Noviherbaspirillum saxi: one gene and its partner. The protein of the gene in region 1 binds, or shares a complex with, the protein of each later gene. Links are inferred from orthologs where the notes say so. Each region holds a gene or a part of one and is shown on either strand. Other genes may lie near its edges.

Region 1 (5,995 bases):
CACTTGCAGCATTTGCATTTGTACTGGCTGTCGTCATGGCGGCTTCTCTCATGTATTACCTGACTTTCCGGCATGCGGCTGAACTGAATATTCCCATCGTCAAAGAAGCGCTGGCCTCGGCCACACAGGAAGACGTCACCAAAAAAGATAAATACGTCAAGGAAAACCTGGCCGCAATGGCCATGAAACTGGGAGAAATGCAGGCGCAGCTCATGCGTCTGGATGCACTCGGCGAACGGGTGCAAGGCCTGGCCGGTGTCAAGCCGCAGGAGTTCAACTTCAAGGAATTGCCGGGCCGTGGCGGTGCAGAACCTTCCAGCGTAAAGCAAAAGCCGATCAGCATGAACGAGTTTCAGCAATTGCTGGACGCGACCGCGAAAGACGTCGAGCATCGCGCCGACTACATGAATGTCGTGGAAACCACGCTCATGAGCCAGAAAGTCAAATCGAAACTCTTGCCCACCATTCAGCCGGTCAATGTCAGTTACAACGCTTCCGGCTTTGGATGGCGGCTCGATCCATTCAGCGGGCGCAGCGCTTTCCATGAAGGAATCGATTTCGCGGCGGCGACCGGTACATCTATCGTGGCCGCTGCCGGTGGGGTAGTGATTGCCGCGGAATACCATCATCAGTTCGGCAATATGCTTGAAATCGATCACGGCAACGATATGGTGAGCCGCTATGCTCACGCGTCGCGCTTGTTGGTCAAGGTCGGCGACATCGTCAAGCGTGGGCAGCATATCGCAGATATCGGTTCCACCGGACGTTCCACCGGCGCGCATCTGCATTTCGAAGTGCTGGTCAAAGGTGTACAGCAAGACCCGCATAAATTCCTGGCCGCTGGCGCCGACCAGGCAAAGCTCGCGGCACTAAGTCCGAAATAACCGCCCAGCCAGCAGTCTCAATCTTCTACATCCCATGGCAGGCGCACTTAGGTATATTGTGCCCCTGCTATTGTTTCCTGAAGCGCAAGCCCAATATTCCCCTACATCATGTTCTGGCAGGCCAAAAGGCAGGCAATGGTGGTACGTCGAGCGGAGTGCGCCGGGGTGCATGATAGAATCCGCAATTTAGCCAAGTTCGGACACCGTAAGTGCCATGATGGCGGCTGCGGGGCCATTTTCAGAATTCAAGCATGTCATTACTGACCCAGATTTTCGGCAGTCGCAATCAGCGGCTGATCAAGCAATACCAAAAGACCGTCCGCGACGTCAATGCGCTGGAACCGGCCATGGAAAAGCTCTCGGATGCCGAGCTGCAGGCCAAGACGCCCGAGTTCAAGGAGCGCATTGCGAAAGGCGCATCGCTCGATGACATGTTGCCGGAAGCATTTGCCGTCTGCCGCGAGGCCAGCAAGCGCGTGCTGAAAATGCGTCACTTCGATGTGCAGCTGATCGGCGGCATGGTCCTGCACTACGGGAAAATCGCCGAGATGGGCACCGGCGAAGGCAAGACGCTGATGGCGACGCTTGCGGCTTATCTCAATGCGCTCGCCGGTACGGGCGTGCATGTGGTGACCGTCAATGATTACCTGGCCCAGCGCGACGCGGAATGGATGGGACGCCTCTATGGTTGGCTCGGCCTCTCCACCGGCGTCAATCTGTCGCAGATGGCGCACGATGCCAAACAGGCTGCCTACGCATCGGACATCACTTACGGCACCAATAATGAATTCGGCTTCGATTATTTGCGCGACAACATGGTGTATGACACCGGTGACCGGGTGCAGCGCAGCCTGAATTTCGCCATCGTCGACGAAGTCGACTCCATTCTGATCGACGAAGCGCGTACCCCGCTCATCATTTCCGGCCAGGCTGAAGACCATACCGACCTGTATGTCCGCATGAACGATGTGCCGCCGCAGCTCACGCTGCAGATCGGCGAAGAAACGCCGGACGGCAAGGGCAAGATCGAAGTTCCGGGCGACTATACCAAGGATGAAAAGTCGCACCAGGTATTGCTGACCGAAGCCGGTCATGAAAAGGCAGAAGAGATCCTGACCCGTATGGGCCTGCTGCCGGAAGGCGCATCACTTTACGATTCCGCCAACATCACCCTGATCCATCACCTGTACGCGGCATTGCGCGCGCATACGCTCTATCACAAGGATCAGCACTATGTGGTGCAGAACGGCGAAGTCGTGATCGTCGACGAATTTACCGGTCGCCTGATGACAGGTCGCCGCTGGTCCGACGGCTTACACCAGGCCGTCGAGGCGAAAGAGCGCGCCAAGATCCAGAACGAAAACCAGACGCTCGCGTCGATCACGTTCCAGAACTATTTCCGCATGTACGGCAAGCTGGCCGGCATGACCGGCACGGCCGATACCGAAGCCTACGAATTCCAGGAAATCTACGGGCTCGAAACCGTGGTTATCCCGCCGAACCGCCCCAGCCAGCGCAAGGACCGCCAGGACCAGGTCTACAAGAGCGCGCAGGAAAAATACGATGCAATGCTGACGGATATCCAGGATTGCTATGAGCGCGGACAGCCTGTGCTCGTGGGTACGACCTCGATCGAAAACTCGGAAGTCCTGTCCGGCATTCTGACCAAGGCCAAGCTTCCGCATAACGTGCTCAACGCGAAGCAGCATGCACGCGAAGCGGAAATCGTCGCGCAGGCAGGCCGTCCGAAAATGATCACGATCGCCACCAACATGGCCGGTCGCGGTACCGACATCGTCTTGGGCGGCAATGTCGAAAAGCAGATCCAGATCATTGAAGCCGATGCGGGCCAGGGCGATGCCGACAAGCAGGCACAGTCAAAGACTCTGCGCGACGAATGGCAATCGCTGCATGATCATGTGGTCTCGCAAAGCGGCTTGCATATCATCGGTACCGAACGCCATGAATCGCGCCGCGTCGACAATCAATTGCGCGGACGTTCAGGCCGTCAGGGCGATCCGGGCTCATCGCGCTTTTACCTGTCGCTCGACGATCCGCTGTTGCGCATTTTTGCCGGCGACCGCGTACGCGCGATCATGGACCGTCTGAAGATGCCGGAAGGCGAACCGATCGAAGCCGGTATCGTGTCGCGTTCCATCGAATCTGCGCAGCGCAAGGTCGAAGCCCGCAACTTCGATATCCGCAAACAGTTGCTCGAATACGATGACGTCGCCAACGACCAGCGCAAGGTCATTTATCAGCAGCGCAATGAATTGCTTGAGTCGCAGGACGTGGCCGATCTGATCGCGTCGTTGCGGCAGGGTGTGTTCACCGATCTGTTCCGCAGCTTCATTCCCGCGGAATCGATGGAAGAGCAGTGGGATATCAAGGGTCTGGAAGCTGCATTGGCCAACGAGTGGCAGCTTGAGGTGCCGCTTTCCAAGGTGCTGGAAGCCGAACCCGATCTCAGCGACGAGGATTTGCTGGAACGCGTGTTGAAGGCAGCCAATGATGCCTACGACACGAAAATCGCGGCAATAGGCCGGGAAGCATTCAGCGGCTTCGAGCGCAGCGTGATGCTGCAGAGCGTCGACAGTCACTGGCGTGAACATCTGGCCGCGCTCGATCACCTGCGCCAGGGCATTCACTTGCGTGGCTATGCGCAAAAGAATCCGAAGCAGGAATACAAGCGCGAAGCATTCGAACTGTTCGGCCAGATGCTCGATCTGATCAAGAATGAAGTGGTACGTATCGTGATGACAGTACGTATCCAGTCGCGCGAAGAGATCGATGCGGCCGAGGAAGAGCTGTCGCATTCGCATGTCGAAAACCTGCATTTCCAGCATGCCGATTTCAACCCGAATGCCGCTCCGGAAGAGTTGCTGGCGCCGGTTGCCAATCCCGATAATGCGCGCCTGCAATCAGCCGGTGAAGTGCCCAAGGTAGGTCGTAACGATCCTTGCCCATGTGGCAGCGGCAAGAAGTACAAGCAGTGTCATGGCAAACTGGCGTAATTCACATTAGCCATGCGAGGCAAGGGCGGGGTGACCCGCCTTTTTCTTTGGAGTCCATGTGATGCAGCGTGCATCCCAAACTATCCGTTTACAATAAGCTTCTTTTTTTCACCGTCCTACGAGCAACATTGCCATGGCCGTCAATCTCCCTCTACCCATTCCTGCCAACCTGAAACCTGTTGCCGGCATCGAGCTCGGCTATGCCGAAGCCGGTGTGCGCAAAGCCAACCGCAAGGACTTGCTGGTCCTGAAGCTCGCCCCCAGCGCGAGCGTGGCAGGCGTCTTCACCAAGAACCGTTTTTGCGCGGCACCAGTACAAGTCTGCAAAATCCATCTGGAAAAACTCAAGGATGGAAGCGCGCCGATACGTGCACTAGTGATCAACACCGGCAATGCGAATGCAGGGACCGGGGATCTTGGTCTGGCCAACGCCAATGCAAGCTGTGCAGCGCTGGCGGAATTGCTTCAGTGCGATGCATCGCAGATCCTGCCGTTTTCCACCGGTGTCATCCTCGAGCAATTGCCGGTGGACCGCATCAAGGCCGGCATGCCGCAGGCAATCGCCAACCTGAAAGCGGATAACTGGTATAACGCCGCCGAAGCGATCATGACCACGGATACGCAGCCGAAAGCGGCGTCACGCACCGTCACGATAGACGGCAAGAGCGTGACGCTCACCGGCATCAGCAAGGGCGCAGGCATGATCAAGCCGAATATGGCGACCATGCTCGGCTTCCTTGCTATCGATGCTAAGGTCGCGCAGCCGGTGCTTGAACAAATGGTGAAGGAAGCGGCTGACAAGTCCTTCAATTGCATCACCATCGACGGGGATACTTCGACTAACGATTCATTCATTCTGATCGCAACCGGCGCTGGGGCGCTGGAAGTCGACAGTGTCGCTTCAACGGCTTACGCTGAACTGTCCGCCGCGGTTACCGCCATTTCGCAGGAACTCGCGCAAATGATCGTGCGCGACGGCGAAGGCGCGACCAAATTCATGACCATTACGGTCGAAGAGGGCGCGAGCGCGGATGAATGCCGGCAAATCGCCTACTCGATCGGCCACTCGCCATTGGTAAAGACCGCTTTCTACGCGTCCGATCCCAACCTCGGCCGTATTCTTGCGGCCATCGGCTATGCAGGGATCGACGACCTCGACGTCAGCAAGCTGAATCTGTATCTCGACGACGTATGGGTTGCCAAGAATGGCGGCCGCAATCCGGATTACAAGGAAGAAGACGGCCAGCGCATCATGAAGCAAAGCGAAATCACCATCCGCGTGCGCCTCGCGCGCGGCACGGCTGCCGCCACCATCTGGACATGCGATCTGTCGCATGACTACGTCAGCATCAATGCCGATTACCGTTCCTGACATGACACAGCTCGATCAGTTTCTTTTGCGCGCCGAAGCCATGCTCGCGCGCCTTGAGTCGGTACTGCCTCCGACTACCACCGCACCCGACTGGAATGCTGGCACCGCGTTCCGCTGGCGCAAGCGCGGCGGCAAGGACGGGCGCGGCTTTCTGCAGCTGGTCGGCCATATCGCATCGATCACCTTGTCTGACCTGCATAACATCGAGCCGCAGAAACTGCAGATCGAGCAGAACACCCGCCAATTCGTCGAAGGCAGGCCTGCGAACAATGTGCTGCTCACGGGCGCACGCGGCACCGGCAAATCCTCGCTGATCAAGGCTTGCCTGAACCAGTATGCGGCACGGGGCTTGCGCCTGATCGAAGTCGACAAGGATGACCTCGGCGACCTGCCGGATATCGTCGACCTCGTGGCGGGACGTCCCGAGCGATTTGTGATCTTTTGCGACGACCTGTCGTTCGAGGAAGGCGAGAGCGGTTACAAGGCGCTGAAGGTCGCGCTGGACGGCAGCATCGCCGCCCAGTCGGACAATGTGCTGATCTATGCGACTTCCAATCGCCGCCATCTGCTGCCCGAACGCATGTCGGATAACGCCAGCTATGTGCACACTGAGGATGGCGATTTGCATCCCGGCGAAACCGTGGAAGAAAAAATTTCACTGTCCGAGCGCTTCGGCCTCTGGGTATCGTTTTATCCCTTCAAGCAGGATGACTATCTGGACATTG
Region 2 (2,875 bases), 2.5 Mb from region 1 along the record:
AGCGTGGCAAGTCGGTCGAAGAAATTTTGGGTTGAGGTGATCCGAATGGCAAACACAATTAAAGTGCAACTGGTTAAGGGCCTTATTGGTACCCGCCAGGACCATCGCGCCACCGTACGCGGCCTCGGGCTGCGTCGTGTGAATTCGGTCTCGGAACTGCAAGACACGCCGTCAGTACGCGGCATGATCAACAAGGTTTCGTATCTCGTGAAAGTGGTGTCGTAAGCCAAGCGCTTGCGAACGGAGCAAATCATGGAATTGAATACAATCCAACCCGCAGACGGCGCAAAGCATGCCAAGCGTCGCGTCGGACGTGGTATCGGTTCGGGCCTGGGCAAGACCGCCGGCCGCGGCCACAAAGGTCAGAAGTCGCGTTCGGGCGGTTTCCACAAGGTCGGTTTTGAAGGCGGTCAGATGCCACTGCAGCGTCGTCTGCCGAAGCGTGGCTTCAAATCGCTGGCAACACCGTTCAAGGCTGAAGTGCGTCTGGGTGACCTGGAGAAGCTTCCAGTTGCTGAGATCGACATGTTGGCCTTGAAGCAGGCTGGGCTGGTGTCTGAACTCGCCCGTGTGGTTCGTGTGATCAAAGCAGGCGAGCTGAGCAAAAAAGTAACGATCAAGGGTTTGATCGCTACCAAAGGCGCCAAGGCTGCCATTGAAGCCGCTGGTGGTTCGGTTGCGTAAGCAGCCGATTTGTTCGGAGCAATAATTGGCGACCACACCCCAACTCGCTAAGAGTGCAGCAAGCGGTTTTCCCTGGGGCCGTCTTTGGTTCCTCCTTGCGGCGTTAGTGGTATATCGTATCGGCGCGCACATTCCTGTGCCGGGCATTGACCCGGCGCAGCTGGCAGAATTGTTCAAGCAGAACCAGGGCGGTATTCTGGGCATGTTTAACATGTTCTCTGGCGGTGCGTTGTCGAGATTCACAATTTTTGCATTGGGGATCATGCCGTATATCTCGGCGTCGATCATCATGCAATTGATGTCAATCGTATCGCCGCAGCTTGAAGCGCTGAAGAAGGAAGGCGAAGCAGGGCGCCGTAAGATAACGCAGTACACGCGGTACGGGACATTGGTGTTGGCGACGTTCCAGGCCCTAGGTATTGCCGTAGCTTTGGAATCACAACCGGGCTTGGTGATTGATCCTGGTCTGGCGTTCCGTTTCACGACAGTGGTGACTCTGGTGACCGGTACGATGTTCCTGATGTGGCTGGGTGAGCAAATCACCGAGCGCGGATTGGGTAACGGAATCTCGATCATTATTTTTGCGGGTATCGCGGCAGGTTTGCCCAGTGCCGTCGGTGGTTTGTTTGAACTTGTTCGTACCGGTTCAATGAATGCACTGTCTGCGATTTTGATCTGCGTGATCGTGGCGGCTGTAACGTTCCTGGTCGTGTTTATCGAACGGGGCCAGAGAAAAATTCTGGTGAATTATGCAAAACGCCAGGTTGGAAACAAGATTTATGGTGGGCAAAGTAGCCATTTGCCGCTGAAGCTGAATATGGCTGGTGTAATTCCGCCCATCTTTGCGTCTTCGATCATCTTGTTTCCAGCAACGATTACGAGCTGGTTCACGTCCGGTGACACGAACAACGGGTTTGTCCGCTTCTTGAAAGATTTGGCGGCATCACTGGCACCAGGCGAACCGATCCATGCTTTACTGTACGCTATGGCAATCGTGTTCTTTTGCTTCTTTTATACCGCTCTGGTATTCAACAGCAAAGAGACCGCGGACAATTTGAAGAAGAGTGGTGCGTTTGTTCCGGGTATTCGACCGGGCGACCAAACCGCGCGATACATCGACAAGATTTTGATGCGTCTGACGCTGGTTGGTGCTGTGTATATCACGTTGGTTTGTTTGCTGCCTGAGTTCTTGATCGCACGTTGGAAAGTACCGTTTTACTTCGGTGGAACCTCGCTGTTGATCATCGTCGTTGTGACAATGGATTTCATGGCCCAAGTGCAAAATTATGTGATGTCACAACAGTACGAATCGCTCCTTCGTAAAGCGAATTTCAAGGGCGGCATCCCGACACGCTAAGGCGGTTGTGGATAGTCCAGGATAACGAGCAGAACGAATGGCAAAAGACGACGTAATTCAGATGCAGGGTGAGATTCTCGAGAATCTTCCGAATGCGACATTTCGAGTCAAGTTGGAAAACGGGCATGTGGTGCTCGGACATATCTCAGGAAAAATGCGAATGAACTATATTCGCATTCTTCCAGGGGATAAAGTGACGGTGGAATTGACACCCTACGATTTGAGCCGGGCACGCATCGTGTTCCGAACCAAGTAAAGTAACTAGAACTGTAAGAAAGAGGGCAAAAATGAAAGTGCTCGCATCAGTAAAGCGGATCTGCCGCAACTGTAAGATCATCAAGCGCAAAGGCGTTGTTCGTGTCATCTGCACCGAACCGCGTCATAAACAGCGCCAAGGTTAATTAACGTTATTGATCGAGGAATAACGAATGGCACGTATTGCAGGGGTGAATATCCCCAATCACCAACACACCGTTATCGGCTTGACCGCAATTTTCGGCATCGGGTTGTCCCGCTCGCTGCAGATTTGCAAGCTGACTGGTGTTTCGACCACCAAGAAGGTCAAGGATCTGGACGATAACGAGCTGGAAAAGCTGCGCGACGAAATTGGCAAGTTCGTTGTCGAAGGTGACCTGCGTCGTGAAGTCTCGATGAACATCAAGCGTCTGATGGACCTGGGTTGCTACCGCGGTCTGCGCCATCGTAAAGGCTTGCCTTGCCGTGGTCAGCGTACGCGCACCAATGCGCGTACTCGCAAGGGCCCGCGTAAGGCAGCTCAGTCGCTGAAGAAATAATCCAGCGCAGTTTGACTCGTAGTCGGATTCAAGGAAATTA

The links.
Region 2: the proteins of secA (region 1) and secY are in contact, whole or in part, in a crystal structure (PDB 3DIN), measured with the Thermotoga maritima proteins. The link is inferred for Noviherbaspirillum saxi from one-to-one orthologs. Residues at the interface, in WP_004082002.1 of Thermotoga maritima: Glu261, Ala262, Arg263, Lys300, Ala301, Arg302, Thr303, Ile304, Ile305, Leu323, Tyr324, Asp325, Pro326, Val329, Ser330, Tyr333, Ile336, Lys340, Phe345, Val349, Glu363, Phe364, Tyr374, Ser375, Gly376, Gly377, Glu393, Ile395, Thr482, Ser483; in WP_004081795.1 of Thermotoga maritima: Glu108, Gly109, Glu110, Glu111, Ala236, Glu237, Arg238, Arg239, Ile240, Thr241, Ile242, Gln243, Tyr244, Ala245, Arg246, Arg247, Val248, Thr249, Gly250, Arg251, Arg252, Val253, Tyr254, Gly256, Ala257, Ser258, Thr259, Tyr260, Leu261, Pro262.

Annotation. Positions count from the first base shown.
Region 1 is NZ_QYUO01000001.1:766,913-772,907, forward strand. The notes cover bases 776-4,098. They hold secA (preprotein translocase subunit SecA), read left to right. Parts: upstream 776-1,135; coding sequence 1,136-3,898; downstream 3,899-4,098. Other genes in these bases: D3871_RS03745 (M23 family metallopeptidase), read left to right, coding at 776-884; argJ (bifunctional glutamate N-acetyltransferase/amino-acid acetyltransferase ArgJ), read left to right, coding at 4,032-4,098. Outside these bases: more of D3871_RS03745, read left to right, coding at 1-775; more of argJ, read left to right, coding at 4,099-5,270; D3871_RS03760 (ATP-binding protein), read left to right, coding at 5,272-5,995. UniProt on the Escherichia coli protein: Required for protein export, interacts with the SecYEG preprotein conducting channel.
Region 2 is NZ_QYUO01000001.1:3,227,195-3,230,069, reverse strand. It holds secY (preprotein translocase subunit SecY), read left to right. Parts: upstream 1-709; coding sequence 710-2,041; downstream 2,042-2,875. Other genes in the region: rpsM (30S ribosomal protein S13), read left to right, coding at 2,470-2,835; rpmJ (50S ribosomal protein L36), read left to right, coding at 2,329-2,442; infA (translation initiation factor IF-1), read left to right, coding at 2,079-2,297; rplO (50S ribosomal protein L15), read left to right, coding at 253-684; rpmD (50S ribosomal protein L30), read left to right, coding at 46-225. UniProt on the Escherichia coli protein: The central subunit of the protein translocation channel SecYEG. Consists of two halves formed by TMs 1-5 and 6-10.